2 linked regions of the Aminivibrio sp. genome follow. The protein of the gene in region 1 interacts with the protein of each later gene in a pairwise test. Links are inferred from orthologs where the notes say so. Each region holds a gene or a part of one and is shown in the gene's direction. Other genes may lie near its edges.

Region 1 (15,441 bases):
GGGCTGTTCGATGGCCTGGTCCATGGACATGCCGAAGTCAACCACATTCATGACGATCTGGCTCACCGCTGTGATGATGCGCATGGCCCCGGCCGCCCCGATGGTCATGAAGGGACGCCCCTGAGGATCGAGAACGATGGTGGGAGACATGGAAGAAAGGGGTCTTTTCCCGGGTTCGGGAGCGTTGACGCTGTTGGGATCCTGGGAGAAGTCGTCCATTTCGTTGTTCAGGACGAAACCGAACTCGGGAACGACCACGCCGGATCCGAAAAAGTAGTTCACCGTGTTCGTGGAGGCCACGATGTTGCCCTCGGCATCCACTACGGAGAAGGAGCTGGTGGAAATGTGCTGGTTTCCGCCGCCGCCGAGATAGGCTTTCTTCACCGCGTCGTTGTAGGGCCAGGGGTCGCCGGCGGGAACGTCTTTCAGGACCTCATACCGGCGGATTTTCCCCGCGAGCTCCTTCGCGTATTCCTTGCTCACAAGGCCCGCAAGGGGAACATTGGCGAAGGCCGTGTCGGCCATGTACTTCTGCCGGTCGGCGAAGACCATCTTCATGGCCTCGGCGAGATGGTGAAGGTAGTCCGGGGAATTGTGCTTCATGGCCTTCACGGGGAAGTTCTCCATGATGTTGAGGAGCTGGACGATGTGGGTGCCGCCGCTGGATGCCGGGGGAGTGGAATAGATGGAGTAGCCCCGGTAAGTGCCGTGAACGGGTTTCTGGACGATGACCTTGTAGTTCTTCAGGTCTTCCATGGACATTGCGCCGCCGGTCCGGTTCACTGCCGCCACAAGGGCTTCACCGATAGGGCCGTTGTAGAAGGCGTCCGGCCCGTCGCTTGCCAGAAGCCTGAAGGCCTTGGCAAGTTCAGGTTGCTTCAGGATGGAGCCGGTCTCCGCCGGAAGACCGCCGGGAAGGAATACGCTGTCCGGGCTGTATTTGCTCAGCTTCTCGAATTCATCGGTGATAATCTGAGTCTGCATGGGATGAACCTCGAAGCCCTCCTCTGCCAGCCGGATTGCCGGAGCGGCCACTTCGGCGAAGGACATGGTGCCGTACGTGTCAAGGGCGGTGAAGATACCCTTCACGATGCCGGGTACGCCGACCGCCTTGCCGCCGAGGACCGATTCCTTGGCTTTTTTCGAAGCCTCGGAAGCGTACATGTCCTTCGTTGCGGACAGGGGAGCCACTTCACGGTAGTCCAGCTCCACCACCTCGCCGGTCTTGGCGAACCGGATGGTGGAAAATCCGCCGCCGCCGATGCCGGAGGCATTGGGCTCCACCACGTTGAGGGCGAGCATTGTGGCGATGGCCGCATCGATGGCGTTACCGCCCTTCTGCAGAATCTCCACGCCGGCCTTCGACGCAAGTTCATGGGCCGAGGACACCATGCCGTTTCCCGAGTAGACTTCCTTCACGTCCGCAGCAAAGGCGGACCCTGCCACCAGGAACAGCGCAAGAACTGCCGGTGCAATAATTCTTTTTCTCACATAAAACACCTCCCTGTAATGTTGTGTGTTCATGGTTCTCCGTAAGGAAAATCCTGTCGCCTGTCCGTTCAGTGATTTTTCCGGGAATCACCTCACCTTCCATTATACCGGAAAAATCTTTACTGTTTTGCAGAGGCCAGGAAAAATCCCACACCCTTTTCCTCGAGATCGGCGAGACGGGGAATTCCTTCGACGGAGACCCCCCTCTCCTCGAACAGGATGTCGAGGTTCTCGAGGAGGGAAAGGATGGATTCGGCGTGTCGTCCCACCCTGTACTCCATGGTTTGTTTTCCGTCGTAGGGAATGTACAGCCTCCCCAGTTCAAACGCCTTGACATAGGCCTTGTCGACCCCGGTGAGAGCGAGCCGTTCGTCCGTCTTTCCCCGGAGCCTTCCCTGGACAGGGTTTCCCGTTTCCATGAGGATCGGCATGGTTTCGGTGTAATCGCCCCACTCCCGGTGGGTCAGCCCCCGCAGGTTCTTCGGCGAAGGCTCAAGCCGGATGGGGATCCCCTTCCCTTCCAGGTCCATGGCGGTCATGGCGGCAAGCTCCATGCTTCGTTCATGGGCCACGATGGCGTTCACCACCGGGTATTCGGGGGAGGCCTCGTGAAGGTCGACGGAAAGGTCGGCCTTTTCCCTCCGGACAAGCTCAGTTAGGGCATATGCAAGGCGTTCAGTAAGCGAACCGTCCGGGACGCCGGGATAGCACCGGTTGAGGTTCCCCCGCTCTTTGCCGGGAAGCTGCTGTCCCGAGGCAGGATGAATGTAGATGTCGGGGGCCGGCCATTCGAGGACGGTGTTGGTCAGGCGGGATCCGAAGCGGAACGTCCGCCTGCTCCCGTCGGCGGTGGTGAAGGAGATGCTCCGGGGATGGGCTTCCTGCGGAGAGTTGTGGGTGAAACCCATGATATTCGCCTGGGGAATGACGACCAGCCGGCCCTTCGTGACTTTCGCCCGTTCGAGAAACAGGGTTGCTGTCATCATGGACGCCGGTTCGGTGGGGTGGGTGCCCCCGAGGATCAGCACGGTACCGCCGGGCTGTGCTCCTTCCTGGATGTAGACGGGAGTATCCGCCGGTGTGCCCCTGATGCCTTCGGACCATTCCGAGAGCATATGTTTCTCAAAGCCCGGGGCGGGAACAAAGAGATCATCGGCCCACATGGCCCGGAACTCCACCGCGGCGAGAGCCGAGAGGCCGAGAGCCAGGGCGAGAAGGAGCGCTGCTGTGAAGGGGGATCCTTTCAGCTTCATCTTCCTTTCCTCCCTACTTTATCATCAGCAGGCGGAGGACCAGCGGAATGACCACAAGTGCCGCGGTGGCCTGTTTCCAGAAGTCCTTCTCCCGAAACTGGCAGCTCACTACCAGGAGAAGAATGAAGAGGACGATAGCTCGATAAACATATGTCATGGCCTTTTCCTCCTAAGGCAGCAGGCCCATGATGGCGTTCGCGTTGAGGATCACCACAATGGCCCACCCGGCGGTGACCACCGCCGGTACGATGCAGAACTTCAGCACCTTGAAATAATTTTCCTCGCCGACGACCTGGGCGGCGAAAATGCCTGCCAGGGCCGTGGGGGGCATGAGGTCGCCGAGGCCCGCAAGAAGGCTGAGCGCCGAACCCACCATGATTTCATTCTTTCCGAGCAGGGCGAGAAGAAAGGGAACCCCGAGGACAGATGCCGCTCCGAAAGCCGAGACCGCTCCGAAAAGGGGAATCGATGCGGCCATGCCGAGGTACATGAGCCAGGCAGGCAGGGCGAGGACCGACACCACGATGAACCCCTGGACGCCGGTAAGGGTCATTATCTGGATGAACATTCCCACCCCCATCAGGATTCCGAGCACGGGAACGGCATCATTGACGGCCTCCCGGGAGGCTTCGAGAAAATTCAGCCGTCTTCCGGTGAAAAAAGCGGACAGGGCCGCAAGAAGAAAATTCACCGGCATACCGAGGGAGGGCCAGATTCCCGGAAGGAACTGCTCTCCCGTCATGAGGACGGTGAGCAGAATCACCGGGAAAACGAGTCTGAAGGAAAGGGGGACGGCCTCCATCCGGCGCAGTTCTTCCTCGAGGGCGTTTTCATCCCCGGCACCCTTTTTCAGGTGAGGATAGACAAGCACAAGAGAGGAAAAGATCGCCAGGGGAACGGTACAGACAAGAAGAGGGAGGGCGAAACCCACGTAGGGCATGTCGATGCCGCCGCCTATGATCATGGCGGGCACGTTCACCGGAGGAGCTATCATCCCGTAGATGGCCCCCATGGCGATGGCGGCCGCAGTCTTCACTGCGGGGACGCCGAGCTTGATCAGGACGGGGGCGACAAGGGCGCCTGTGGTGAGCACCGCTGCGGTGGAGGACCCGGTGATCATGCCGGGAACCATGATGATGACCATAAGTCCGAGGCTGAGGAGGAGGGGCCTGTTTCTGAACGTGCGGATAACCCACGCGGCCAGGCTTTCGAGAAGACCCGTCTTCTGGACGGACTTCATGAAAATCATGGCCGTGGCGATGATGAGAATGGTATCGAGATAGCCGAAGGTTCCCTCCACGAAATGCCTGACGGGGAACCCCTCCCCCGCGGCAAGGGCTCCCACTGCGGCGGCGGCTCCAAGGGCGACGGCAATGGGGAGCTTCAGGGCAAATGCCCCAAAGACAAAGCTCCCCACCATCGCCAGTGCATACAACCCTTCAGGAAAGAACCAGTCCATGGCGGGAGTACCGTCCGCCTACCTGGCGGAAATTCCCCACTCCGAAAGGGTTTCCCCGAGGGGAACGCTTATTCCGTTTACGTTGGGAGCGGTGAGGATCTTCACGTTTTTCCCCTCCGTCAGCTTCTCGAAGATACCGTCTTTGTTGCCTCCGTCCACGACGATGATCCTGTCTCCCCAGGGCACTGCGGTCTCGATGAAGGCATCGGAAAGAGTGCCTCTGCGGCCTTCTCCGCCGATATGCATGACGAGGACCTTCACTCCCTGGTCCTTTGCAGCCTTCAGCAGCGAGGTCACCCGCTCCACTTCCTGGTCCTTGTTGATTCCGGCGGCGCCGAGGCCCTTGGAGCTGCCTCCCACCACAGCCACCAGGACCTTCCAGCCGGCCAGCGCATCGGCCTTCAGCAGGGGCTCGCTGTCTGCATCGATCTTCATCTTCCGAAGGACCACCCTTACCATCATGACGTCGGGGCTCTGCCCCGCCGAGGTGAGCACCACGTCCGCCGCGAAGGCGGCCCCCGCCGCCGAAAGTACCAGGAGCGCCGTCAGCGCAATAATCATTCTTTTCATGTCGATTCCTCCTTCTGTCTGTCAACGGATAGATACATCTTTAGATTCTGGATAAAGTGTACCCTTTTACAGTTTTATGTCCATATTTCTTATCATTCTTTTCGGCATAAACGGAAATACTGCATTCTGTGGTACTATTCTGGGCGAAGCTCCATCGTCAAAAGGAGGTTTTTATGCTTTCCGTCAACTTCAGGAGCGTCAAGGGAATGCTGGGGTTCTTTTTGGTTCTGCTCGCAGGGGCTATGGTCCTTTTCCCCGTTCTCATCGGGATACTCAGTTTCCGGGACTCCTGGCTGCATACGGAGCGGGACATGGCACAGGCCCTCGGCATGCAGGCTGATTTCATCAGAAAGTGGTTCGTCTTCCACCAGAACACCGTCCGGTCAATTTCCCGCCTCTCCTCGGTCAATGCGCGGGATCTTGTCGGCATATACGATGATTTTTCGTCTTTTGAAAGGTCCAATGCCAATTTCGAATCCCTTTCTTACGTGAATACGTCAGGCTTCCCCCTGGTTCACAGCGACATGGAGGGTCCTGGAAATACGGGGATTTCCGTCGCCGACAGGCCATACTTTATCGCCGCGGCGGAAGGACGGGAATATATCACCGGAATAATCACCAGCCGAAGCTCCGGTCGTTCCGTGGTCGTCATTTCCGTTCCTCTTATGGGAGATGACGGTTTTCAGGGCCTGGTGTTCGGATCGATCTCCCTCGACACGATTCTTACCGCTCTCATGACCACCCCCTTTCGCAGCACAGGCAGTTTTCTGCTTTTCGATCCCTCGGGCGACGACTCGGTGTTTGAAAGCTACGGCATATCCCGGGAGGAAGCATCGCGCTTGGGAACGCCGCAAGGAGGACTTGCCCTGTATAGGAGAAGCGACGGCAAAAGGTGGCTCGCGAAAAGCACGAGTCTTCCTGAATACGGAATGACCCTGGCAGTCCGCATGGAATTCCGAGAATTTCTCGCTCCCTACCTCACCGGCCTGGCCTATTTCGGTGGAATATCGATTCTCCTTATGGCTGCCTCCTTCCTGATCTCCGCTGCGCTTTACCGTAAGGTGAACTCCTCGCTCTCCCTTCTTCTCGAAGCAGTGGAAAGGACAGGGGACGGAAAATTCTCTCCCCTTGATCCGCAGATGCTGGAGAAAGCCCCCCTTGAGATGAAAAAACTGGGGCAGGCTTTCAACGCCATGGCGAATTCATTGAAGAGCAAAACGGAAGAACTGGAGTTCAGATCCTTCCACGACGAACTGACGGGGCTGTACAACCGGGCCTTTTTCGACGACGCCCTTATCCGCTTCGGAACGGGGCGGTTCGACCCAGTCACGGTGGCGATGTGCGACGTGAACGGCCTCAAACTGGTGAACGACACCCTGGGACACAAGGCTGGAGACGGTCTCCTCAGGGCTGCGGCGGATGTTTTGCGGAAAAGCGTCAGGAAAAGCGACATCGTCGCCCGCATCGGGGGGGATGAATTTGCAGTCCTGCTGCCCCAAGACGAAAACGGGGAGGCCGGAAGGCGCTTCAAGGAAAAACTGGCTTCAAACATCAGGGAGTACCGGGCCAACGACGGGGCCCTCCCTCTCAACATCGCATGGGGGGTCGCTACGGGAGTGAAGGACGGTCATTCTGTCGAAACCCTTGTCCAGGAGGCGGACAAGGGGATGTACGCCTTCAAGCAGACCCACAGGGCGTCTTCCAGAAAGGATGTCCTGGAATACCTCTCGGAAAGGATTGCCCTCGTCCGGAAGGACTCCAGGGACAGGCACATGGCCGCATGCGCCGCTCTCATGGAAATCTTCGCCGCCTCCCGTCCCGAATTTCCCGCTGAAAAGCGGGACTATCTCGTACGACTCGCCCGGAATCACGACCTCGGGTTTACCGCGATCCCCAGGGAGATTTTCGACAAGCCCGGTCCCCTCACGGAGGAGGAATACGAGGTGATAAAACGTCACCCCGAAAGAGGGGCGTATCTCGTTTCACTCTTCCCGGACATGGCGGACCTGAGGGAGGATATTCTGCTGCACCACCGCTGGTGGAACGGGGCAGGATATCCTGAAGGCGAAGGCGGAGAAACCCTTCCGGAGGGTGCGCGGATCATGGCCGTGGTGGACGCCTACGAGGCCATGACCGGAGACAAGACGTACAGGGACCCGAAGTCGCCGTCGGCTGCGGCGGCGGAACTCCGCCGGTGTGCGGGAAGCCAGTTCGACCCGTACTGGGCTGAGGAGTTCGCCCGGTTTATCCTCAATTTCCACGAATGGGAGGAAAGTATCTCCTGACGCTCCCCGCTCTTTTACCATTGACACACGACCGGACTTCATGACATTATACATTGTTATTTCAAGGGGGATTTTCCCCGAAATGCAACCAGGAGGCACACAATGAGCGAACCGGTACACGCCCTTGATCTATCCTATGAAGAATGGATCGACGTCTGCACGGAAAAATGGGGCCTCCCGAAATATCGGGCGGACCAGTTATGCCGGTGGATTTACGACAAAAAAGTCTTCAACGTCCACGAAATGACTAACCTTTCGAAGGATCTGAGGGACAAGCTTGTTTATGACCTGTTGATCCTCCCCCCCATTCCGGTTAAGGAGGAAACGTCGAAGGACGGCACCAGGAAATTCCTCTGGCAGCTCTACGACGGAGAGAGAATCGAATCGGTGCTCCTCGCCAACGGCAACCATATCACGGCCTGCCTTTCCAGCCAGGTGGGGTGCCCTCTGAACTGTGCCTTCTGCGCCACCGGGCAGTCGGGCTTCCGCCGGGATCTCACGGCAGGAGAGATCACGGGGCAGCTTCTCGCCATGGAGAAACGCCTCGGCACCAACATCGGCAATATTGTCTTCATGGGAATGGGAGAACCTTTCCTGAACACCCGGGCAGTCTTCAAGGCCATTTCCATTCTGAATTCCCCGAAGATGCGAAACATGGGGGCACGGCACATCACCATCTCCACCTCCGGTATCGTGCCGGGTATCCTCGACCTGGCGGAATTTCCCCTGCCGGTCCGTCTTTCGGTCTCGCTCCATGCGCCCAACGACGCGCTCCGGAGCAAGATCATGCCCGTGAACAGAAAGTATCCCCTCGGCCTATTGGTGGACGCCCTCAGAACATACCAGCAGAAGACCGGGGAGAGGATCACTCTGGAGTACGTCATGATCCAGAAGGTGAACGACGAGACGGAGCTTGCCTATGAAACGGCGGCCCTCCTGTCGGGCCTCGGCGTGTACGTGAACCTCATCCCCTACAACCCGGTGAAGGACGTGTACCAGCGGTCCGCTCCCGAAAGAATCAAGGCCTTCGCCGCGGTTCTCACCCGGCTCGGGATCGAAAACGAGATCCGGCGGGAAAAGGGAACGGATATCAATGCGGCCTGCGGCCAGCTTCGAAGGAGGGAATCGGCGAATTGACCCCTCCCAGTCATCCGGGAGGTCCCGCAGTGGCCCTGAGAGACCTCCCCAACGGCGCCTTCGGCCGCATTGTGGAGATGCCGGTAAAGGACGGCTGCGCCGAACGCCTCGAAGCCCTGGGTCTCCGGGTCGGCAAGGTGGTGGGAAAAGTGTCCGGAATGCCCTTTCACGGTCCTGTGACCCTCCAGCTCGACGGCAGACAGATAGCCATCGGGTGGAAGATTTCCTCTTCAGTGCTCGTCGTTCCCCTCGCTTCTTCCGCAGGAGCCGCCAGGCGCCATGAGTGAGACAACAGCGAAAAAACTGCTCCTCGTGGGGAACCCCAACGTGGGGAAAAGTGCCCTCTTCACAAGGATCACCGGAGTTCATGCCGTTTCTTCCAACTATCCTGGGACCACGGTAGGCTTTCTGGAAGGATGGCTCCGCCGGGGAGACGATGTCTGGAGAGTCATCGACGTCCCCGGGGCCTACACCCTCACTCCCACCAACGAAGCTGAAGAGGTGGCCGAAAGGATGGTGGCCGAAGGATGCCACGCCGTGGTGTTGGTCCTCGATGCTACGGCCCTGGAACGAAACCTCTTCCTCGCCTTCCAGATCATGGAGCGCAGGCTTCCCGTGGTTATCGCCCTCAACATGGTGGACGAAGCCCGGCACAAGGGGATCGACATCGACCCTGCCCTGCTGGAAAAGCTGCTCGGCGTTCCGGTGGTCTCCACCGTGGCCGTCTCGGGAGAAGGGATCAGCCGGCTTCTCGACCGCCTGCGCGAAGCCTCTCCGGGCCGGGAGGTTCCTTCCACGAAAGAGGAACGGTGGGCGGCCATAGGGGCGGTTACGGAACAGGTCCAGAAAGTGCGGCACCGCCATCACACCTTCCTGGACAAGCTCGAGGACGCCTCGGTCAACTCCTTCTGGGGGCTCGTCATCGGCGTAGCGGTCATCACCTCGAGCTTCATCGCCATCCGGTACGCCGGGGAAGGCCTCATCGACGGCATCCTCGCTCCCCTCTTCGAAAGATACTGGCTTCCTGTGGTGAATTACGTCTCAGGCTTTTTCGGCGGAACGGGCTTCCTTCATGACATCATCGTCGGCAGGCTGGTGGACGGACACGTTGACTTCGAGCAGAGTTTCGGCATGCTCACCACGGGACTGTACGTTCCCGTGGTCATGGTGCTCCCCTATGTCCTTTCCTTTTACGCCGTCCTCAGCTTCCTGGAGGATTTCGGCTACCTGCCGCGGCTCGCGGTCATCTTCGACGCCCTCCTCCACAGGATGGGACTCCACGGTTTCGCCATCGTTCCCTCCCTCCTGGGGTTCGGATGCAACGTCCCGGGCATCCTCGCCACGAGAGTCCTGGACTCCCGGCGGGAGCGGTTCATCGCCGCGACCCTGATTTCCGTTGCCATACCCTGTGCCGGACTCCAGGCCATGATCATCGGCGCCCTTGGGGGAATAGGGATGAAATGGGTCGCCATGGTCTACGGCACCCTTCTTGTATCCTGGCTTCTCCTGGGGAGAATTCTCCATTCTCTCCTTCCCGGCTTCAGCCCGGAGCTCATCGTGGAGATTCCCCCTTACCGGATACCGTCCCCGAAGGCCATGGGGCTCAAGCTCTGGATACGGATCAGCGGTTTCTTCCTGGAGGCCGTTCCCCTGGTCCTCGGAGGCATTCTGCTGATCAGCCTGATGGACGCTGCGGGGATCACCGACCTTCTCTCCCGCCTGCTCGCACCCGTTTTTTCCGGCCTTCTCGGCCTGCCGACTAAAGCGGCCGGGCCCATCCTCCTCGGAATCCTGAGAAAGGACGTGGCCGTGGGAATGCTGGCAACCCTGGGTCTTTCACCGGCTCAGCTCGTGGTGGCCACCATTACCCTTTCCATGACATTCCCCTGCATCGCCACCTTTATCGTCCTGTGGAGGGAACTGGGAGGAAAACGGATGGCGGCATCCATGGGAATCATGATAGCCTCCGCGCTCATCGCCGGAATATCCGTGAGGCTGCTCCTTTCACTGAGCGTCTAGGCTATTTTTGCCGGGAAGAGAGCCTTCCCCTTTGAGGTTCGTTCCATTATGATTGAAATATCCGCTGAGCGGAAAAAGCGGAATAACGACTCGAAGCAGGAAAGGGCGGTTTCACCATGAAAGAAGACTCCGTGCGGTCCGTAGAACGGGCGTTTCACATTCTCAAGGCCTTCACGAGGGACGACTACAAGCTGACGCTCAGCGAAATCGCGGAAAGAATCGGGCTCCCCGTCACGACGACCCTTCGGCTGGCAGGCACGCTGGAAAGGCTTGACATTCTCACACGTCACGACGACAGGACCTACTCCCTCGGCAACCAGCTCTATATCCTCGGGAGCATCGCCAAGGCAAACTTCAAGCCCCAGCAGATCATCTACCCCTACATGAAGATCATCCGGGACAGCACAAAGGAAGCCGTCTCCCTCTACGGCGTCGAGGGTGAGGAACGGGTCTGCTACGAACACGTGGAAAGCCTGCTCACCATGAGGTGCGTCATGAGGGTGGGCGACCGGGCGCCTCTCTGGGCGGGAGCGGGAGGGAAAGCCCTCCTGGCCTTTCTGGGCGAGGAAGCGATTGAAAGGGAAACCATGAAAGTCCACCCCATTACAGCCACTACTCTCTCCAACGGGGAGGACTTGAGAAAAAACCTGACCGAGATCAGGACCCTCGGCTATGCCATGAGCTGGGGCGAACGGGAGGAGGGCATCCTTTCCATGGCGGTACCCATCTTCAACAGGAAGGGAGAGGTTCTTTTCTCCTTCTCCCTCGCCGGGCCGGCATCCCGCTTTACGGAGGAGACAGCCCTGTCTCTCATCCCCGAAATCCAGCGGATGTGCCGGGAGATCTCCCAGCAGATAGGATAAGAAAAGATCCCCTCCGGACCGGAGGGGATCTTTTCTTTCTATGCTTTTCTACCCGTTACCCCCCGCCCGGCGCAGTAGGCCTTCGCAGTCTCAAGGCACCGGCGGGCATGTTCTTTGTACCCGAACTCCGCCACTTTCTTCAGGTTGGGAAGCTCAATGGAATAGGGCATGGGGGGCATGGCGTTCATTATCGAGGCCACGTCGATTCCTCCTTCGCCCACGTAGGACCGTTCCTCCCTGAGGATTCTTGTCATCTCGTCCCTGTCCGCCGGAATCTCGCACGGAGCGTCGCAGAGATGGCCGAAATGGAACCACTCAGCAGGAAGCTTCTCCAGCTCAGCCACGTCGTCCTGGGCCCTGTGGAAGTGATGAATGTCCACCAAGAGACCGGCATTGGAACGGTTCACAGTCCTGAGGACATCGACCGCGCCCGCCAGAGTTTTCACCGAAGCGATGGGGACGTATTCAAGGTCCACCGTCAGGTTGTACTGTTTCGCAAGGTCGCAGATCTCGGCGAACCTTTCGATGTAATACTCCCTCTCCGGCGTCCAGATACTGCTGATGACGTGCTTTCCCCCGAGTTCCGCAGCTGTTTCCATGGCGGGTTCGTACTTCTTCACGTCCATATTTTCGAACACCCTGGCGAGTTCGATGTCCAGGAGCCTGATGCCTGTATCGGCAAAGACCCGTTTCGTCTCCTCCATCAAGGCCCGGTTCTTTGCCAGGTCGTAATCCGGTTCCCCGGGAAGCCCCATGTAAATCTGCCTCATGCTCACGAAATCATACCCGCAGTCCGCCGCCATGGACGCAATCTCCGCCGGAGACGTATTCAGAACGGTGAGCTGCGCAAGGGAAAACTGGAACTTCATGAACATCATACCCCTTCCTCGTAAGTGATGTCTGGGCACTAAACGCCCTCCCGGGAGCGGATGGCCGTTCCGGCAAATCAAATTTTCCGCTGAATGGAAACGTAATCCGCCTCTAGGAAATGATTCCACAATAAAGAGTAGAAAAGAATTTGTCAATATGTCCGGTGCCGAAGGGATGTTTTTTCGGACACGAAAAGAAAAAACCCGCCCCACAGGGGGGCGGGCCGAAAGTACGTTTACCCTGGAACGGGTCTTTACTTGCCTTGGGGTCTTTCGATGCCGAACTCCTCGGGGGAGAATTTCGCCCCGCCGGCGTCGTAGAGGAGCCATGCGGCGACGGACTGGTTCTGCTTTATGTATTTCTTCGCCTCGTCGCCTGAGATGCCGAGCTTCACGCCGCCCATGGTCTTCGCGAACTCGTCGAACCTAGGGTCCTGGAACGCCTTGGTAAAGGCGGACCGGAGAACGTCAAGAGCCTCGGCGGGGGTTCCCTTCCTCACGAAGGCGCCGAAGAAGGCACCCCAGGGAAGGTAGGGCCTGTACTCTTCGTAGACTTCCGTCACCGCCGGCACGGAAGCGACGCTCTCGATCCTCTCCGAGGAGATCATGGCGAGTCCCCTGACATTCCCCGAGTGGATGAAATTGGCGGCGGCGAGAAGGCCGACGGCCACCGCATCAATATGGCCGCCCATGAGGGCGGTGATGCAGGGGCCTTCGCCGTCAAACTGCATCTTGTTGAACTTCACGCCGTGGATCTTCTCGATCATGGTGGTGGCCACGTAGGGCAACCCTCCGGGGCCGGTGGAGCCCATGGTGATGGTCTTGCCGGATGCGGCGGCCTCGATGAGCTCTTTGTACGAGGTGTAGGGGGAATCCTTGGAGACAATGACTACGCCCACGTTGGCCATCATGAGGAAGACGGGCTCGAACTGGTCATAGTCGATCTGGGAAAGGCCGGTGACCTTGTAGAGGTTCGGGTTCTCGGCGCCGAAGAGAATGCTGTAACCGTCGGCGGGCTGGTTGGCCACAAAGGTGGTGGCGATGGCTCCCGTGGCGCCTGTGCGGTTCTGCAGTATGATGGTCTTTCCGAGATGCTCCTGGACGATGGGGACGATGGCCCGGGACACGTTATCCAGAGCGCCTCCGGCGCCCCACATGATGTACCCCTGGATGTTCTTTTCCGGGTAGGCCCCGAAAGCGGCCCCCGCCAACACACATACCGTCAGCAGCGCAATACTGAGTTTTCTCATAAAACATTCCTCCTCGTATTATTTTTATTCATCTTTTGGTTCTCTCTCTTCCCTGGCAGGAAAAAACTATTTCAAACCTCTCCATTTCCTGTAGAAGGACGTCTGGGACAGGATCAGAAAAACTATGGCCAGAGTCAGGAAGAGGCTGATGGGATTGGTGACGAAGCCCTCGAGGAAGGGCAGAAGCTGGTTCTCCGCTCCCTGCATGGCCCTTCTGTAGTTGGCGTCAAGCATGGGCCCCAGGATCAGCCCGAGGACCATGGGGCCGGTGGCATATCCGTAGAGCCTCATGAAATAGCCGATGATGCCGAAGCCGATCATGTAGAAGATATCCACCACGCTGTTCTGGATGGCATAGGTTCCGATGACCGAGAGGATGATCACCACCGGCATGATGATCTCCTTGGGAATTTCGATGATCCTGGCGAAGGGCTTGATGCTCACGAGGCCCAGGACCATAAGGGCCACGCTTGCGATGGACAGGCAACTCACGATCATCCAGAAGAGGTGGGGGGTCTCTATCATGAGCATGGGGCCCGGCTTGAGACCGTGGATATAGAGGGCGCCTATGATGATTGCCGTAACGGCGTCGCCGGGGATTCCCAGGGTCAGCATGGGGATGAAGGCGCCGCCGATGGCTCCCTTGTTGGCCGTCTCGGGGGCCACGATGCCCTCGTAGGCCCCTGTGCCGAAGGGACGGGAGGGATGCTTGACGGTCCGCTTGGCCTGGTCGTAGGCCAGCAGGGCGGCAACGTCTCCGCCGGTTCCGGGAAGAGCACCGATGAACACGCCGAGAAGGGACGACCGGATGGACAGGGGCAGATACTTCAGGAATGTGCCCCAGTCCGGGATGACCCTGTCAAGGTTCTGCTTCGGCGACTTCTTCCCCGCATTCCTGAACTGGGTCAGGGCCTCGGAGACGCCGAAAAGTCCGATCATGGCCGTAACAAAGCTGATTCCCGCCATGAGGTAGATATTGCCGAAGGTATACCGCAACTCCCCCGTGGAAGGATCCATGCCGACCATGCTCAGGAGCACGCCCAGCGCTCCGGCGGTAATTCCCTTGATGGGGTCTCCCCCGCCGATGCTGCCGATGAGCAGTATGCCCATCACCGCCAGCAGGAAAAAGTCTCTGGGTGAGAACTTGAGGGAGAAATTGGCGACCACCGGCGCCGCCACGGAGAGGACAATAATACCGACGAAGCTGGCGAACACGGAAACGGTGGTGCAGAGCCCTATGGCTTTGCCGGCCTCACCCCTCTGTGCGAGAGGATACCCCTCGATACCCGTGGCTATCGCCGCAGGCGCCCCCGGGATGTTGAGCAGGATGGCGGTGATGGAGCCGCCGTAGACGCCGCCGACGAACACGCCGCAAATCAGGGCGAGGGCACTGTTCATGTCCCACGAAAAAGTGAAGGAGATCAGCAGGGACGCGGCCATGGTCACGGAAAGTCCCGGAATGGCGCCGACCCAGATTCCGGCAAACACGCCCACCCAGATGAGCATCATCATCTCCCAGTTCAGGAAAGGAATGAGAAAATACTGAAGGTTTTGTTCCATATCCGGGCCTCCTTAGGGCAGTATGACCAGGAACAGGTAACGGAAGACCGCCACCAGGACCGCGAGGGAGAGCGCTGATATCAGGAGCGCCCGGACGATGTTCTTCCCTCTCTGAAGATACACCATGCCGATGACCATGAAAGCATAGGATGAAGCCACGAAATGGAGCCTTGGCAGCGCAAAGCAGTACGCCACGAGCAACACCATCACGACCACCACGTCAACGGGAAGAAGATACCCGGCCAGGGTCGCCGCCGCATCGGGCTTTTCCCTCCGCAGCGCTTTAAAGAAATTTACGGCGGAGCACACCATGATCAACGTGGAGGCGAGCTTCGGAAACACCGAGGGAGATGAGTATTTCCCGCTCGTCATGTCGAGGGCGAAGTAATATCCGAGAGCGCCGATGAGAAACATTATGACGGCTATGCCAAGTTCGCCGGGCTTTCTGCGCGCCTCGGGAACGTATTTCGAGAGATCCTTCACGGTTCCGCCCGGTTCTTCTGCCGATCCTTCAGCCAAAAATTCCCTGGATTCTTCCATCTCTGTGATTCACGTCCTTCCGTTGCGGCTGCCCGATCCCTGTCTCCAATATCAAGAGGGGATGGACCGGAACGTGGGTTCCGGTCCATCCCCGATTATACACGACCGGACACTATTTTTTCGGTTCGGGGATGTTGAACTCGGC
Region 2 (15,348 bases), on another replicon or contig:
TAAGTGTACAAAGAGCCGGAAATTCTCGTCGGGCTGGACCTCGGCACGAGCAAAATCGCCGTTGTAGTGGCGGAAAGAGATTCCCGTTTCCAGGAAGCTCAGATAATCGGTGTCGGGTTCGCTCCGTCTCAGGGAATACGAAAAGGCCTGATCATTAACCTGGAACAGGCGGTCCGCTCTGTACGCCAAGCGGTAAAGGACGCGGAAAACATGGTGGGTTTCGAAATTTCGGAAGCTACCGTCTCGTTCAGCGGCATAGACGTGGCATCAGTAACGTCCAGGGGAATGATCTCCCTGGGCAGGACTCCCCGCCAGGTATCCATCTCGGATGTGGAAAGAGTTATCGAAGCGGCCCAGAGTGAGCTTTCCATTCCTTCAAACAGGGTTACCCTTCATACCATTCCGGTAAAATATTCCATTGACGGAAATTCGGGAATTGACGACCCTCTCGGCATGACGGGGATCCGGCTTGAAATGGAACTGCAGTCGGTAATAATTCCCACAACGGTGGTCCAGAATATAATAAACTGTGTCGAAACCGCCGGGGTGGAGGTTAACGGACTGGTCATCAAATCCCTTGCCAGTGCCCTCGGGGCACTGACCGACGAAGAAACGAGGGCTGGGGTTATTTCTCTTTGTATAGGCGGCGGAACCACGGGTGTCGCCCTCTATACAGACGGCCGCCCGGTCAAGCTGTCCATCATCCCCATCGGCGGGGATCATATAACCAATGACCTGGCCTACGTGATGAAAATTCCCATAAGCAAGGCGGAGGAGATCAAGAAAATGGTCTCTCTTTCCCCTGATGACGAAGAGCAGGAACTGGACGTCGACGTCAGAGGAAGAACAAAAACCTTCAACGTTCACGAAGCCTCCGAAGTGGTAAACTGCAGGCTGGAGGAGCTTTTCGGGGAACATGTACTCCACCAGCTTTCCGAATACACGATGCATATATTCCCAGCAGGGGTCGTTCTTTCGGGGGGCGTGGCCAAAACGCCGGGAATCGAACTATTCGCTTCCGAGCTTCTTAATCTTCCCGTCCGGATCGCCGAACCCCTTGACATGTACCAGATGCCTCCGGGAAGGAATGACTGTGAATATACTACAGCAGCGGGGATCGTGCGGTATATGACCAGCAAGGAAAGAAATCCGTACCGTTTCATCGAGACCCCCGTGTCCCAGCTTCGCTCAGGCTCTTCCATTATTTCGCCGGGGCTTACAGGGACAAAACAGCCCAGAAAACAGGGCAGTTCCCAGGGTGAAGGACTTCGTGGTCTTATGGAATACCTGAAAAAATCTGTCAAAGAGCTTTTCTAGAGCCGCATTCCGCAATTGGGGAGGACAAGAAAATGGAACACGTATTTCAGGTTAATGATACTCCGAGACCCCACCGGGAGGAAATCAAGGTCATCGGCGTCGGCGGCGGCGGCGGAAACGCCCTGAATCACATCATCAGGAGCGGAGTGTCAGGAGTCCACTTTATCTCCGCCAATACAGACGTGGGAGCTCTTCAGCTTTCCCAGGCCACGACGAAAATAACTCTTGGAGAAAAGCTGACCAAGGGACTGGGAGCGGGCTCCGACCCCGAAGTGGGGTTGAACAGCGCAAAGGAATCTATTGACAAGATACGGGAAGTGGTCACGGGAGCCGACATGGTGTTTCTTACCGCAGGCATGGGAGGCGGCACCGGAACCGGAGCGTCGCCCATCATCGCGGAAGTAGCGAAAGAAGCGGGAGCGCTCGTTGTCGCTGTTGTTACCTTTCCCTTCTCCTTCGAGATGAACCGCCGGAGAAAACAGGCCATGACGGGTATAGCCACCCTCAAGGAAAAAGTGGACGCCCTTCTCGTGGTCGAAAATGACCGCCTTCTTGAACTGACTGACGAAAAAACAAAGCATGCCGATGCCTACCGTCTCGCAGACGAAGTTCTCCGTCAGGCAGTTCAGGGGGTTACCGACCTTATTCTGAAACCCAGCCTTATCAATGTGGACTTTGCCGACGTGAGGACAGTGATGCAGAACGCAGGGTCCGCCATCATGGGGATCGGCTCGGGAGAAGGGGAGAACCGGGCGGAAATCGCCGCGAAGACCGCGATTAAGTCTCCGCTCATGTCCATCCCCATGAAGGGCGCGAAAGGAATTCTCTTTAATATTACAGGAGGGTCGGATCTCGGGATTCATGAAATCCGAAAAGCGGCACAGATCATCACGGAAACGGCGGATGAAGATGCGATCGTCATTTGGGGTCACACGGTCTCCGAGGAAATGTCCGACAAAATACAGATAACGGTCATCGCTACCGGTTTTTCCTCGGAAAAGGAAAGAAAGACGGTCACCAATTTTCCCAAGACAGCCCCGAAGACGAAAACTGCCGGAGTAGTGCTCGAGGAAACTGAAGTGCTCCCGGCCCAGGATGAAGACCTGTTTACCATGAGCGGAGTCCCGAAGAACCCTTACGATATTCCGTCAATCCTCCGCAAAAGCCGGAAGAACGGGAAATAACCCCGTTTTCTGTACAATCCTTTTAATGGATTCCTCTGACCGGAATATCCTGTTCGTTCAAACATGCTGAAGGCAGGAGTCTTGAAAAGGATTCCTGCCTTTTGTTTCGGGATTGTTGTTTCTCAGGAACAGGCGAAGTTCGGACTTTTTCTGTTCCAGCCGCTCTACAGGCAAAGGAGGGATTTGAATGTCCACGAGAGAGAGCAGAAGACTCAAGGAAAAACGCTCCATGATTCCTTTCGGGGATATCATGCTCCCGGTCATCGGCCTGGTGGCTGTCGGGCTTCTGATAGTAGGCGTGAAACTTTTTTTCCTGTCGGGACCCAAAACACCAGGGTATTCACCCGTTGCTCCCACGGTGCCGGCAGCTGCACGACAGGAAACACCACAACAACCTTCTTCGCGCGGCAAGGCGGCGACACCTTCCCGGCCCCCTGCCACCGATAACCAGGCCGTTCTGGCTGCTCCCGTAGGATCCAGCCGGCCTGTCGTCTTCGTTCCGGAAGGAGCCGGAACGAAGAGTTCCCCGGTGGCGGCGCCTCCTTCGGCCCAGCCAGCGCCGAAGGCTCCTCCCGCATCTTCGTCCAAACCTTCCGCAAAGCAGCCTGCAGTCCAGAGCCCGGCACCTTCGGCCGCCAAGAGCAGATGGGGGGTTCAAATCGGCTCATTCACCGCACGGGAGGGGGCAGAAACGGTCAGGCAGCAGGCAGCCAAGGCCGGTTTTTCTTCTGTCATCACAGCGGCCCTGGTCAATGGAAAAACTTACTTCAGAGTCACTGTGCCTGCAGGAAACGACAGAAAGGCAGCGGACAATCTGGCCGATAAACTGACAAAAGCCGGATTTCCGGTATTCGTCGTCGGCATGCGCTGACCCTGATCGCCCAAGGAGCATAATTTATCGTGGCCGGTTTTGTCGAAGCCCTCACCCCAAGAGAAACAGCGCTTGATCATGTTTCAGCCGTCCTTCGCTTTCCCTGGAAGGGGGAGGAGGTTCCCGTGCCTGTGGAATCCTGTTCCGGCCGGATTAGCAGACCTTTGATCGCGGACGAGAACTTTCCGCCCTTCCCGAGAAGCACCAGGGACGGGTATGCCGTCGTAAGCGCCGACTGTCTTGGCGCCGCCCCCGGCAGCCCCGCCTACCTGACCCTTGCAGGTGAAATACCCATGGGCTCTGCTCCTTCCCTTTCAATCCGCAGGGGAGAGTGCGCCCTTATTCATACCGGGGGTATCCTGCCCGACGGAGCGGATGCTGTCGTGATGGTGGAGGATACGGAAAACGCCGGAAACTGGATAGAGGTGAAAAAGGCCGTCCAAAGGGCGGAAAATACCGTCCAGGCGGGCGAAGAGTTTTCTGTTGGGGATACCCTGCTGAAAGCCGGGCAGAAGCTTGACTTCAGAACTGCCGGTCTTCTTGCAATGGCCGGCGTCAGAGAGGCCGCCACGGCAAGGCTGACGGTGGGAATAATCAGCACGGGAGACGAGATAGCGCCTCCCGAAACAGTCACGCTTCCTGCAGGCAAGGTTAGAGACGTGAATGCCTCCATGCTCTCGGCCCTCCTCATCGGAGAAGGCCACTCCGTCAGGAATTACGGAATAGCTGAAGACACGAGAGACGCTCTCGCCGCTTTCGTCAGGGAGGCACTCCGTGAATGCGACGTGGTCGCGATCAGCGGCGGCTCATCGGTCAGCATGAGAGATCATTGCTCGTCCATTCTCGAAGACCTTCCTCCTCCGGGACTTCTGGTCAGGGGGATTCTCATGTCACCCGGCAAACCTACCCTGATTGCGGGTACGGAGGATAACAGAAAACTTGTACTCGGCCTTCCGGGACACCCTTTTTCATGTTTCATTTCGGCGTACACAGTCCTTATCCCCCTTCTGAACGCTCTTCTCCTGGGGAAACCGGCGGGACCGTGGAAGCGGGTTCTCGTTCCGGTACAGGAACCGGTGTTCGGTCATACAGGTATCGAAGAATTTATCCCCTGCGTTCTGAGAAACGGCAGAGCCTTCCCCTTTCCCGTAAAATCCTCTTTTTCGAAAGCTCTGGCCGAGGCGGACGGATTGTTCAGGCTTTCCGCATCCCATGAAACCATCAGACAGGGGGAGGAGGCGGAAATTTGGCTCTGGTAGAAAAGGAAACGATGCATATCAGCCTTTCGAAAGCGTGGGAAATACTCAAGAGAAAATGCCGACAGCTCCCCGGGGAGACTGTCTCGGTTCACGAATCCCTGGGACGAACCCTTGCGGAGGACGTGACCGCAAGCAGAAACGTTCCCCATTACAATGCGTCGGCCATGGACGGCTATGCCCTTTCATCGGTCCTGACGGCCGGCGCCACCCCTTCGTCTCCCGTATTTCTTCCTTCGGGAGAATACGAATGGGTTAATACGGGGAGCGAGGTATCTCCCCGTTTCGACAGTGTTGTGATGATCGAGGACACCACTCTTGACAAAACGACTGGAACCCTTACGGTCGTCTCATCCCTCGTGGCGGGAGAAAACGTCCGCCCCCTCGGAGAGGACGTTTTTCTCGGACAGGTCATCGCCAGGGAAGGCGACAGGGTGACGCCCGCCCTCTGTTCCCTCCTGGCGACCGCGGGAGTGAAAAACCTCAGGACACTGGCCTTGCCGAAAAGTCTCTACATCCCGACCGGTGATGAAATCATTCCGCTGGAAGAATGGCTTGATCTGGAAAACCCTCCCCCGGGAAAGGTGGGGGAGAGCAATTCCATGCTGGTCAAGGGCTATTTCCGAAACTGGGGTTTTTCTGTGGAAATCGCCCCATGTATCCCCGACGACCCGGATATTTTACTGACCTTCCTCGAGGAAAAAAGAAAAACGTATGATCTTATCCTCATCGGGGCAGGTTCTGCAAAGGGTGAGCGGGATCACACCTTTTCCGTACTGCAGAGCCTTGGACAACCTCTCTTCAGGTGGCTTCTCATGAAGCCGGGCCGGCCGGCCTCGGTGGCCGATCTGGGCGGATGCCTCGCCGTCAACCTGCCGGGCTTTCCCATGTCCAACGCAGTCATTCTCTGGTCCGTTGTTTTCCCTGTCCTCCAGCTGCTTCACTGCGGGAAGTTCGACGAAAAGACCATCCTTCCTGCTGCAATTGGGGCGACCGGAACCGAAGAAGTTACCCTGCTTTCATCCTATTCATCATCCTACGGGAAAGAAGAATGGGTGCGTTTCAAGTGCGTGGAAATCGACGGCGAAAAAAAAGCCTACGCCCTTCCGTCAGGTGCCGGTGCCCTGTGGTCTCTTTCCGAAACCGACGGGCTTTCTCTCCTCCCCCTGGAAACAGCGGAAAGATCGAAGGGCTCAACGGTGAACCTCTGGCTCCTCAGAGATATCAGGTGGAAGGAAAGAATTCTGTTTCAGGGTTCCAATGACCCGGCGTTCGAGAGAATTGCTACCTTCGTCAAAAAAAAGGGCGGAGAGGTGATCTTTCGTTCAGTGGGCAGTCTCGGAGGGCTTGCCGCCCTCTCGCGGAGAGAGTGCCACACTGCCGCATGTCATTTGCTCGACACGGAAACAGGTGACTACAACACGTCCTACATTGAAAGAATGTTCGGACCGCAGGCTGATGCTCTCCTTGCCCGCCGTCCCGTGTTCTACCGGCAGCAGGGCATCATGGTGCGGAAGGGAAACCCCAAGGGAATCCGCTCCGTTTCCGATCTCGGGAGAGAAGATGTGGTGATGGTGAACCGTCAGCCCGGTGCAGGCACGAGAGTCCTTCTCGATTTTCTTTTCCGTATGGAGAATATCGACCCCGGGAATGTGCGCGGCTACGAAAACTGCAGCACCACCCATTTCGACGCTGGGAACAAGGTCCTGAGAGGGTTCGCCGACGCAGCGGCGGGAATAAAATCTGTCGCCGACGCTCTCGGCCTTGATTTTCTTCCTCTTGCGGAGGAACCTTACGAACTCGTTTATTTTAGGAGCATGGAGAACCACCCGGGAATAGCCGCTCTTCTGGAGTCGCTGTGTGATGAAGGATGGAGAGCCATGGTGGACCGCATGGGAGGTTACAGATGGCCGGAATAATTCAGGATTCTTTCGGACGGGTGCTTGATTACGTCCGGATTTCGATAACGGACAGGTGCAATTTCCGCTGCATTTACTGCATGCCCGCCGACGGCATTGAATGGATACCCCACGGGAACATTCTCTCCTACGAGGATTTGCTTTTTCTGTGCCGCGCACTGACGGACCTCGGCGTCCGAAAAATACGGTTCACCGGGGGGGAACCCTTCGTGAGAAAAGGTTTCGTACCCTTTCTTGAATCGGTGAAAGAGGCCTATCCCAACCTCAGGATAGCAGTCACGACAAACGGTTCTCTTCTGGAAAAATGGGCTGAAAGAATCGCCCGTCTCGGCCTCGATTCGCTGAACGTAAGCCTTGATACGCTGGATCATGCCAAATTTCTCGAAACCACCAGGACAGGAGATCTGGAGAGAGTCCTCCGGGGGATCGATGCCGTCAGGCAGTCCGGCGGTGTTCCTCTCAAGCTGAATTCGGTTGTCATGCGGAACTTCAACCTCGACGAGATACCGGCCCTGGTAGGGTTCGCAGCGGAAAAGGGGGCAACCATCAGGTTTATTGAATTCATGCCGCTGGACAAGGATGTATGGTCCCAGTCCCAGTTTGTTCCCGCAGAGGAAATTCTTTCCCGGCTTCCGGACCCGGCACTGTGGAGGAGCTGCCCCCCGAGGGACAACAGGTCGGAAATATGCGGTCCCTCACGGTATTTTCAAAACAGCGCCACCGGACGGATGGTGGGCATCATTTCCGCTGTTTCAGACCATTTCTGCCATCTCTGCAACCGCCTCAGAGTGACGTCTACCGGCGTCATGCGCCCTTGTCTTTTCGGCAACTTCGGCTTTTCCCTGTTTGAAGCCCTTCGCGGCAAGGATTCCGAAGCGCTGCGGGAGGGAATTATGAAGGCCGTTTCAAGAAAACCCCAAAGAGGAGAGACAGGCATTCCTTCACCGGAAGAGGGGCGGAATTCTCTTCAGGAAGAACGGCACATGTCCCAGATCGGAGGATAACCCATGACGAATGACGGATCATTCAGGCAGGACCAACCTTCCTTTTCCCATCTTGACGACGAGGGAAGACCTCGGATGGTTGATGTGAGCTGGAAGCCGGAAACTCTTCGTACCGCTTCGGCTGAAGGTTGGATAATCCTTGACCGGGCAGTGTGCGAACAGCTGGCTGCCGACGGATATTCCAAAAAGGGAGATGTCCTCAAAATTGCGGAGACCGCAGGCATCATGGCGGTGAAAAAAACACCGGAACTCATTCCCCTCTGCCACGGCATCCGTATAGAAAGAGCGGAAGTGCAATGTCTCTTCATGGAAGAAAGGGGCCGGATCAGGATCACCTGTACCGTCGCTGCGAGGGACGTCACGGGTGTCGAAATGGAAGCCCTCACGGGCGTGTCCGTTGCCGCTCTCACGGTGTATGATATGTGCAAGGGCGTTTCCAAGAACATGGTCATCGAAGGAATCCGCCTTCTGAAAAAAACAGGCGGAAAGAGCGGCACCTACATCGCGGAGGGGATGGACGGCAATGCGGATTCTTGAAATACTGGAAAAGGAACGGGGAGAACTCTTCGTCCATACTCTCTGCTATGTCGGCATCAATGCGACAGGGAGAACATCATTCAACGGATCGGAGAAAGACCTCTTCCTCCTTCCTCCGGGCGGTTTCCCATCTCTTCCCGACGGCTCGGCCGGCTTCGTCCTGTCCGTCGGCGAATTCCCCGAAGAGTTCTTCTTTTCCGCCGGTGAAGCGCTTTTTCGGGCTGTACCATCCTCCATGCCCTTTCCGATGCTTCGGGGAGAGAGGGGCGGTTTTCTTACCGTTTCATTGCGGGCCATTTTTCTCCAGCCGCTCAGAACGGGCGTTCTGACTGTAAGCGACAAGGGGAGCCGGGGAGAAAGAGAGGACACGTCAGGTCCAGCCCTGGTCGAACGGCTGAGGGGAATCGGCTGCGACACGACCGAAACGGCTGTCGTTCCCGACGAACATGAATCTATTGTGACGGTCTTGAAAGACTGGGCCGACTCCAAAGACCTCCACCTGATACTGTGCACCGGGGGAACCGGTTTTTCCCGAAGAGACGTCACCCCCGAGGCCCTGGAGGCTGTCGCCGGAAGAAAGGTCCCCGGAATAGGAGAGGCGATGCGGCTGGCTTCCCTCAGGATAACGCCGAAAGCCATACTGAGCAGAGGCAACGCCGTCATCCGGGGGGAGACCCTCATAATATCCCTCCCTGGAAGCGCAAAGGCCGCCACGGAATGTTTCGACGCCGTAGCGGCGGCACTGAGACACGGCGTTGAAATTCTCAGGGGCTGGGATGGAGAATGCGGGTCTCCTTCATAAGAAAACGATCCTTCAGGTTTCCTGAAGAAGGGGAACGGAGGCAGTTTCATGGACAGTGAATTCCAGGGCGTGAAAAAATGCGTCATTCTCACAGGAATGTCCGGCGCGGGAAAATCGACAGCCCTGAAGGTACTTGAAGACCAGGGAATGTTCGCCATCGACAATATACCCCCGGCGCTGCTATCCCAGCTGATGGTCATCCTGGGGAAGCACCGTGCGGCAGTGAGAAACGGTGTGGCGGCCGTTGTGGACGTACGGGGCGACACCCTTCTCGACGATTTTCCGGCGGCAGTCACGGCTCTGAAGACCCAGATCCCTGAGGTCAGGATTCTTTTCCTCGACGCTTCGGATAAGGCTTTGCTTGCCCGTTTCGAAGCGACCCGGCGGCGACACCCTCTGCATGATGAAGGCACTTTTCTTGACGGTATTTCCAGGGAACGAATCCGGCTGAAGCCGATTCTTGAACTTTCCGACACGGTTCTGGACACCTCGGGCCTTTCTCTTCCCCACATCAGGAAAAAACTCCTTTCCGAAGTGTGCGGTCCCTCTTCCCAGGACTTTCTCATTTTTACCTCCTTCGGCTTCAAGTACGGACCTCCTGCGGACTGCGACTTCCTCTTCGATGTCCGTTTCCTATCCAACCCTTACTATGTGCCGGAACTCCAGAATCTCTCCGGACAGGACAGGAAAGTCCAGGATCACATCTGGAATTCCGGAGAAGCTGAGGAATTCTGGAAAAGACTTGTTTCTTTTCTCGAGCACGTGATTCCGTTGTATCTCGGTACGGGGAAGTCCCACCTTCACATCGGGGTAGGCTGTACGGGAGGCCGCCACAGGTCGGTAGCCGTTGCCGAAAGACTTGCCGCCCATTTCAGGCATTACGGCAGTACATGCTCCCTACGGCACAGGGATATCTCCAGAGAACAGGGCTGGTGATCATGAACAGCATACTGGCCTACATCCTCGGATTAGTGACGGCCCTGATTATGGCCGTTCTGCTGCGCTTCAGGGAACGGTCGGAATTTCCCTCATTCTACGGCTCATCGAGAAAAAAAAAGGCTGCCATTTCAAGGGCCGTGGAATACAGGCTCTCCATGGGCCCCTATGTGGCAGCCCTCGGCGGCGGAACGGGCCTTTCAACCCTCCTGCGAGGACTCAAGAGCTTTACCAGGAATATCGTTGCGGTCGTCACCGTCACCGATGAGGGAGGAAGCTCGGGAAGGCTGCGGGAGGAATGGGGAGTCCTTCCGCCTGGAGATGTCAGGAACTGCATCGTGGCGCTGGCTGAAAACGACAGCGCCCTGAGGCGTCTTCTCGATTTCCGTTTCGACAGGGGGGCCCTTGCCGGTCACAGCCTTGGAAACCTCATGCTTCTGGCCATATCGGAGCAGTATGGTGACTTCCGCCGGGCGGTCGAAGAGATGAACAATCTTCTCGCCATACGGGGAAGAGTCCTCCCCGTGACAACGGAGGCCGTATCTCTCGTCGCTGAAACCGCAGGTGGGGAGAGAATCAGGGGGGAACTTTCCATTTCCGAGCACGGGAGCGAGATCAGGAAAATCTGGCTCGAGCCCCTCGATGCCCGTCCTGTCGCTGACGTTCTGAGGGCCATTGAGGAAGCGGAAATAATCGCCCTTGGACCGGGAAGCCTTTTCACCAGCGTCATCCCGAACCTCCTCGTTTCAAAGGTAGCGGAACGACTGAGAAACACCGCCGTCCCGAAGGTGTACATCTGCAATCTCATGACCCAGCCGGGGGAGACGGACGGCTTTTCTCTTGCCGATCACGTCGGGTGGATAGCGTCAACCATGGGCATACCCCCTGATTATGTCATCGCCAATACCGGCAAAATTCCTCCCCATATCATGGAAAAGTACGGAAAGGAGGGAGCGGTTCCCCTTGTGGCAACTGACAGGGACAGGGAAAAACTGGAAGACATGGGTTGCCTTCTCCTTGAAGGCAATTTCGTGCAGATCATCGACGGTTCCCTTCTCAGGCATGACGGACAGGCCCTCTCCCATCTCCTGATCCGTCTTTGCCGTGAACTGAAAGAGGATTGATCTCCTTGGCCAACCTCAATATCGGGAAGACGCTGTCTTCTTTCATGTGGGATGAATGGCTGACAGCCCCGCCGAAGAACAGGGCAGAGGCCGTCAGGGAAATCCGCGGCATACTCCAGGGAATGGCCGCTTCCGGAGGCAGTGAAAGCGAGTTACGGCTTTCAAGCGGCAGACTGTGGATTTTCCGCAGACTGATCAGGCTGTGGGGAGAAGGGGAACTTGGCTTCATCCACGATTTCCCATCCCTCCTGAACATTCCCCGATCCCTCAAGGGGAAGGTATTTCTCCGCCTTCCTGAAAGGCTCACATTTCTGCGCCACGACCGGACGGAGGAGATGGCGGGCTTCGACAGGAAGCGGCCTGACTGGCTTCGCGGACTGTGGGGAAGCTGCGGAGCCCTCTACATACCCAGAAGCGGCTATTACCTAAGTTTCAGGATTCCCTCCAGGGAAACGGAACACACTGCGGCCGCCATGCTGAAAAAATGCGGCTTCTCTTTCGGCCGGAGGTATATACAGGGCAAGCATGAAATCACCCTCCGCAACCAGGAGGAAATCGTCACCCTCCTCGCGGGTTTCGGCCTTGTGAAAACGTCGCTCCGCATGGAGGAAAAGGCCATTGTCCGTTCCATGAGAAACAGAGCCAATATGCTGGTAAACTGCGACTCTTCGAATATCCGCAAGTCCCTCGATGCCGCCACGAAGCAGCTTGAAATCGCCCGGGCAGCTGTTTCGGCACCCGGCTTCGAATCCCTGCCGGAAGTGCTCAAAAATCTTGTAAAATCAAGGGTCGCCAATCCAAGCGTGACCCTCGAGGAACTGGGCAAAATGCAGTCTCCTCCCATCAGTAAAAGTACAGTTCTGTACCGCTGGAAAAAACTCGAACAGGTAATGGGTCCAGCTTCAGTGAGCGGCAAAAGGAACACAAAATGAACACCAGATAACGAAGGAGGAAGATATTCCATGAAACTGCGTGTTTTTTCTCACCAAGATGTTGCAGAAAAAAAAGTATTGCTCCGGGTCGATTTCAACGTTCCTCTCAAAAACGGAGAAGTAGGGGACATCACGAGGATTCTGGCTCACAGAGATACCATTTCAGCGCTTCTGAAAGCAAACGCCAGGGTAGCACTCTGCTCTCACCTCGGCAGGCCGAAGGGAAAAAGAGTGGCTGAAATGTCCCTCTCCCACGTTGCGCCCGTAGCGGAAAAGGTGCTGAATCATCCTGTGAGTTTCTGCGGCGAGTGCATCGGACCGGAGGTAGAAACAGCCCTTGCCTCCCTTGCGCCTGGAACCCTTCTGCTGCTGGAAAACCTCCGGTATCATCCGGAAGAACAGGAGAACGACGCCAAGTTCGCCAAATCCCTGTCGGCCCCCTTTGACGTCTTCGTCATGGACGCCTTCAGCGCCTCCCACAGGGCAGACGCCTCCACGAGCGCCATCATGGACATTCTTCCCTCCTTTGCCGGTTTTCTGCTCGAAAGGGAGGTCAACATGCTCACGGCAGTGATCGAGAATCCGAAAAAACCCTTTGTTCTCATCCTCGGGGGTGCGAAAGTCTCCGACAAAATCGGGGTGGTGGAGCATCTCATGGACAAGGCGACGTCGATCCTTATCGGTGGAGGTATGGCCTTTACTTTTCTGAAGGCCGGCGGAGCCAATATCGGGCGGTCCCTTTTCGAGGCCGAGAAGGTCGATTTTGCTCTTGAAATGATGGAAAAAGCCGCCCGGAGGGGTGTCGAAATACTCCTTCCCGTCGACGTGGTCGCCGGCGCTTCCCTCGACATGACCCAGGGAGAGCGGATCGTTCCTGCCGACGAGATTCCTGAGGGACTCATGGGACTCGACATTGGTCCGAAGACGGCGGAGCTCTTCGCTGCAAGGGCGGAGGCAGCCAAAACAGTTCTCTGGAACGGTCCCATGGGGGTATTCGAAAATCCACTCTTTGCCGGGGGAACTCGGATTGTGTCGAAAGGTGTCGCCAAGTGCACAAAAAACGGCGGTCTTACGGTTGTCGGCGGAGGTGATACCGCTTCCGCGGCGAAACAGCTCGGATTCGACCAGGAAGTATCCCATGTGTCCACCGGCGGGGGAGCGAGTCTTGAATTCTGCGAAGGCAGACAGCTTCCAGGAATACTACCGCTGCTGGCGGACAAGTAAAAAATTATTTCACGAGGAGACCGGACATGAAAAAAATCTATCTCTACGGAAACTGGAAGATGAACATGCTCCCCGAAGAGGGGGAGGCATTTTGCCGTTCCCTGGCGGACCGGATAAGCGGAAGCATGCTGTATGGAAGCGATCTCGTGCACATCTGCCTTTTCCCCCCCTACCTGACGATCCCGTCCGTCCTGAAGGCACTCACGGAAGTCCCCGTATCGACAGGGGCCCAGGATGGTTATTTCGAGGACAGAGGAGCGTTCACCGGTGCCGTGTCCATGGATATGGTCCGATCCGCCGGCTGCTCTCACGTCCTCGTGGGTCATAGTGAACGTCGTCACATATTTGGAGAAAGCGATGAAATCGTGGCAAAAAAACTCAGGAAGGCCCTGGACGTAGGCCTGAAGGCTGTCCTTTGTTTTGGGGAAACCCTCGAGGAACGGGAAGACGGGGAAACGATCCAGGTGGTACAAAATCAGCTTCGTTCAGCCTTTCAGTCCGTACCTGGGGAACATGCCCAGGACCTCATCCTTGCCTACGAACCGGTTTGGGCTATCGGAACGGGGAAAAACGCAAGCCCTGATGACGCCCAAGATGTCTGTGCCTTTGCGGCAAAACTGGCCTTTGAGGCTTTCGGCGGCGGGTCACGGATTCCTGTGCTGTACGGAGGAAGCGTCAAGGATTCGAATGCGGGGGATCTTCTTTCAAGGCCTGATATTCACGGTGCGCTGGTGGGCGGTGCGTCCCTGAAAGTGGACTCTTTTTTGGCCATTTACGAAAACTACAGAAAAATCTCTGAAGGATAAAGCATCGGCCCGGAAATCCATACAACGTAACATAAGATATATTATAGGACATTATCTTCTTCGATAAAAACGCACCCCCGGGAAAAATCCGGCGGCCCGGCAATCCGCACCCCAGCGGAAATGTCGCCGGGGACGGGACCGCTTGGGCCGGGGGTGCAGATTGCCGGGGAGTGACAACGGCTCAAACGAGTCCCGCGGATCCCTGCGTTCGCCCGTGTCGGTTTCTCCTCCCCTCAGGGGATAATCTCTTCACCCCTGCTGGGGAGGGCGCCTTCACCTTATGCGCCCGGCAATCCCCTCCCTAGGGGTGAAAAATGTGCGGAGGGAGGGCGACTGCGTTTGGTTGTTATTTCAGTCTTCGTAGGTAAAGTGAAAGGTCGGTGCGTCTCCCCACAGTTTTTCCAGCTTGTAATGGTCTCTTCCGGCCCTGCTGAAGATATGAACCACCACGTCGCCCGCATCTATAAGACGCCACCGGGAACTGTCATATCCTTCCACCGTGGACTGGAGACCTTTTGAATGTAATGCCTCGAGAGCCGCATCCCTGAGGGTGCCCATATGGATTTCAGAATTGGCCGTGACAAGTACGAATGTATCCGAAATGGCGGCCGCTCCCTCCATATCCATGGCCACGATATCGAGCCCCCTTTTGTCAGCAAGGGCGTTGTACAGGTATTCAAATTCCCTGAGACGGTTTCCGTTTTTCAATCTTTCACCTTCTCCTTTTTGTTTATGCAGACGATGTTTGTCCTGCCTTACTGACGGGCAAGGCCGCCAAGCCGCTGCAGCACTTTTTCGCTGTCCTTCCCGATGATGATTGTAACATGGGGCACGGCGGAACTCTTTGAAATAAGGTTCCTGCCCACACCCGCTATTTCTCCGAGTGCCTGGGCTGTCTTCTGGACCGCCTCGGCCCCTTTTTCAGGTACCTGGATACTGGTCGTCCGGTAATCAAAATGTTTTGCGTTCCCTATGTGCACCACGTCGACGCCGATTTTCTGGAGCGCTGTGGCGACTTCCTTTCCGAGTCCTGACACACCTGCCCCGTTGAGCACGGAAATAGGTGTGGTCACCGATGCTATAAGGGATTCGACATCAACGGCCCTGTCCGGAGAGGAAACTTGCTGCCCCATCGGATCCTGGCCGCCGGAAGAGGTTTCCCCGGTCTGTTTTTCGGGAAGCCCGGTGAGCATGGCGGAAGCCTCAGTAGTGTCCCCTATCCAGTAGCTGAGGTTTGAAATATATGCGGCTTTTCCAGGAAGAGTAAAGAAATGAAGATCCTCTCCGGACAGGTCGGCCAGGTAGGAAGCAAGCTGCAGAGCTTGGGCCGGGGTCATGTCCGAGTTCAGCATTTCAACGGCTTTCTGGGCAAGTTCGGGAATCTTTGGTATCATGGCGGGTGTCTGGAGCTTTTTCAGGACCGCCTTTAGGAATTC

What was found.
Region 2: the proteins of rlmN (region 1) and ftsZ interact in binary tests that used the Escherichia coli proteins (3 or more experiments, as listed by UniProt). The link is inferred for Aminivibrio sp. from one-to-one orthologs.

Annotation. Positions count from the first base shown.
Region 1 is NZ_JAESIH010000047.1:62,233-77,673, forward strand. Bases 6,191-9,177 are described here. They hold rlmN (23S rRNA (adenine(2503)-C(2))-methyltransferase RlmN), read left to right. Parts: upstream 6,191-7,160; coding sequence 7,161-8,195; downstream 8,196-9,177. Other genes in these bases: JMJ95_RS07130 (diguanylate cyclase), read left to right, coding at 6,191-7,058; JMJ95_RS07140 (ferrous iron transport protein A), read left to right, coding at 8,225-8,482; JMJ95_RS07145 (ferrous iron transporter B), read left to right, coding at 8,475-9,177. In the rest of the region: ggt (gamma-glutamyltransferase), read right to left, coding at 1-1,491; JMJ95_RS07110 (succinylglutamate desuccinylase/aspartoacylase family protein), read right to left, coding at 1,611-2,744; JMJ95_RS07115 (hypothetical protein), read right to left, coding at 2,758-2,901; JMJ95_RS07120 (SLC13 family permease), read right to left, coding at 2,914-4,203; JMJ95_RS07125 (DUF6305 family protein), read right to left, coding at 4,222-4,773; more of JMJ95_RS07130, read left to right, coding at 4,947-6,190; more of JMJ95_RS07145, read left to right, coding at 9,178-10,214; JMJ95_RS07150 (IclR family transcriptional regulator), read left to right, coding at 10,331-11,077; JMJ95_RS07155 (TIM barrel protein), read right to left, coding at 11,116-11,946; JMJ95_RS07160 (tripartite tricarboxylate transporter substrate binding protein), read right to left, coding at 12,201-13,196; JMJ95_RS07165 (tripartite tricarboxylate transporter permease), read right to left, coding at 13,263-14,756; JMJ95_RS07170 (tripartite tricarboxylate transporter TctB family protein), read right to left, coding at 14,769-15,296; JMJ95_RS07175 (tripartite tricarboxylate transporter substrate binding protein), read right to left, coding at 15,409-15,441.
Region 2 is NZ_JAESIH010000037.1:29,684-45,031, forward strand. What follows is about bases 532-3,425. They hold ftsZ (cell division protein FtsZ), read left to right. Parts: upstream 532-1,349; coding sequence 1,350-2,501; downstream 2,502-3,425. Other genes in these bases: ftsA (cell division protein FtsA), read left to right, coding at 532-1,317; JMJ95_RS04430 (SPOR domain-containing protein), read left to right, coding at 2,689-3,372; JMJ95_RS04435 (molybdopterin molybdotransferase MoeA), read left to right, coding at 3,402-3,425. Outside these bases: JMJ95_RS04415 (hypothetical protein), read left to right, coding at 1-3; more of ftsA, read left to right, coding at 4-531; more of JMJ95_RS04435, read left to right, coding at 3,426-4,631; JMJ95_RS04440 (substrate-binding domain-containing protein), read left to right, coding at 4,619-6,547; GTP 3',8-cyclase MoaA, read left to right, coding at 6,535-7,551; cyclic pyranopterin monophosphate synthase MoaC, read left to right, coding at 7,555-8,088; JMJ95_RS04455 (MogA/MoaB family molybdenum cofactor biosynthesis protein), read left to right, coding at 8,075-8,890; RNase adapter RapZ, read left to right, coding at 8,939-9,826; uridine diphosphate-N-acetylglucosamine-binding protein YvcK, read left to right, coding at 9,829-10,950; DNA-binding protein WhiA, read left to right, coding at 10,956-11,882; pgk (phosphoglycerate kinase), read left to right, coding at 11,913-13,106; tpiA (triose-phosphate isomerase), read left to right, coding at 13,133-13,912; rsfS (ribosome silencing factor), read right to left, coding at 14,264-14,620; JMJ95_RS04490 (LCP family protein), read right to left, coding at 14,668-15,348. UniProt on the Escherichia coli protein: Essential cell division protein that forms a contractile ring structure (Z ring) at the future cell division site. The regulation of the ring assembly controls the timing and the location of cell division.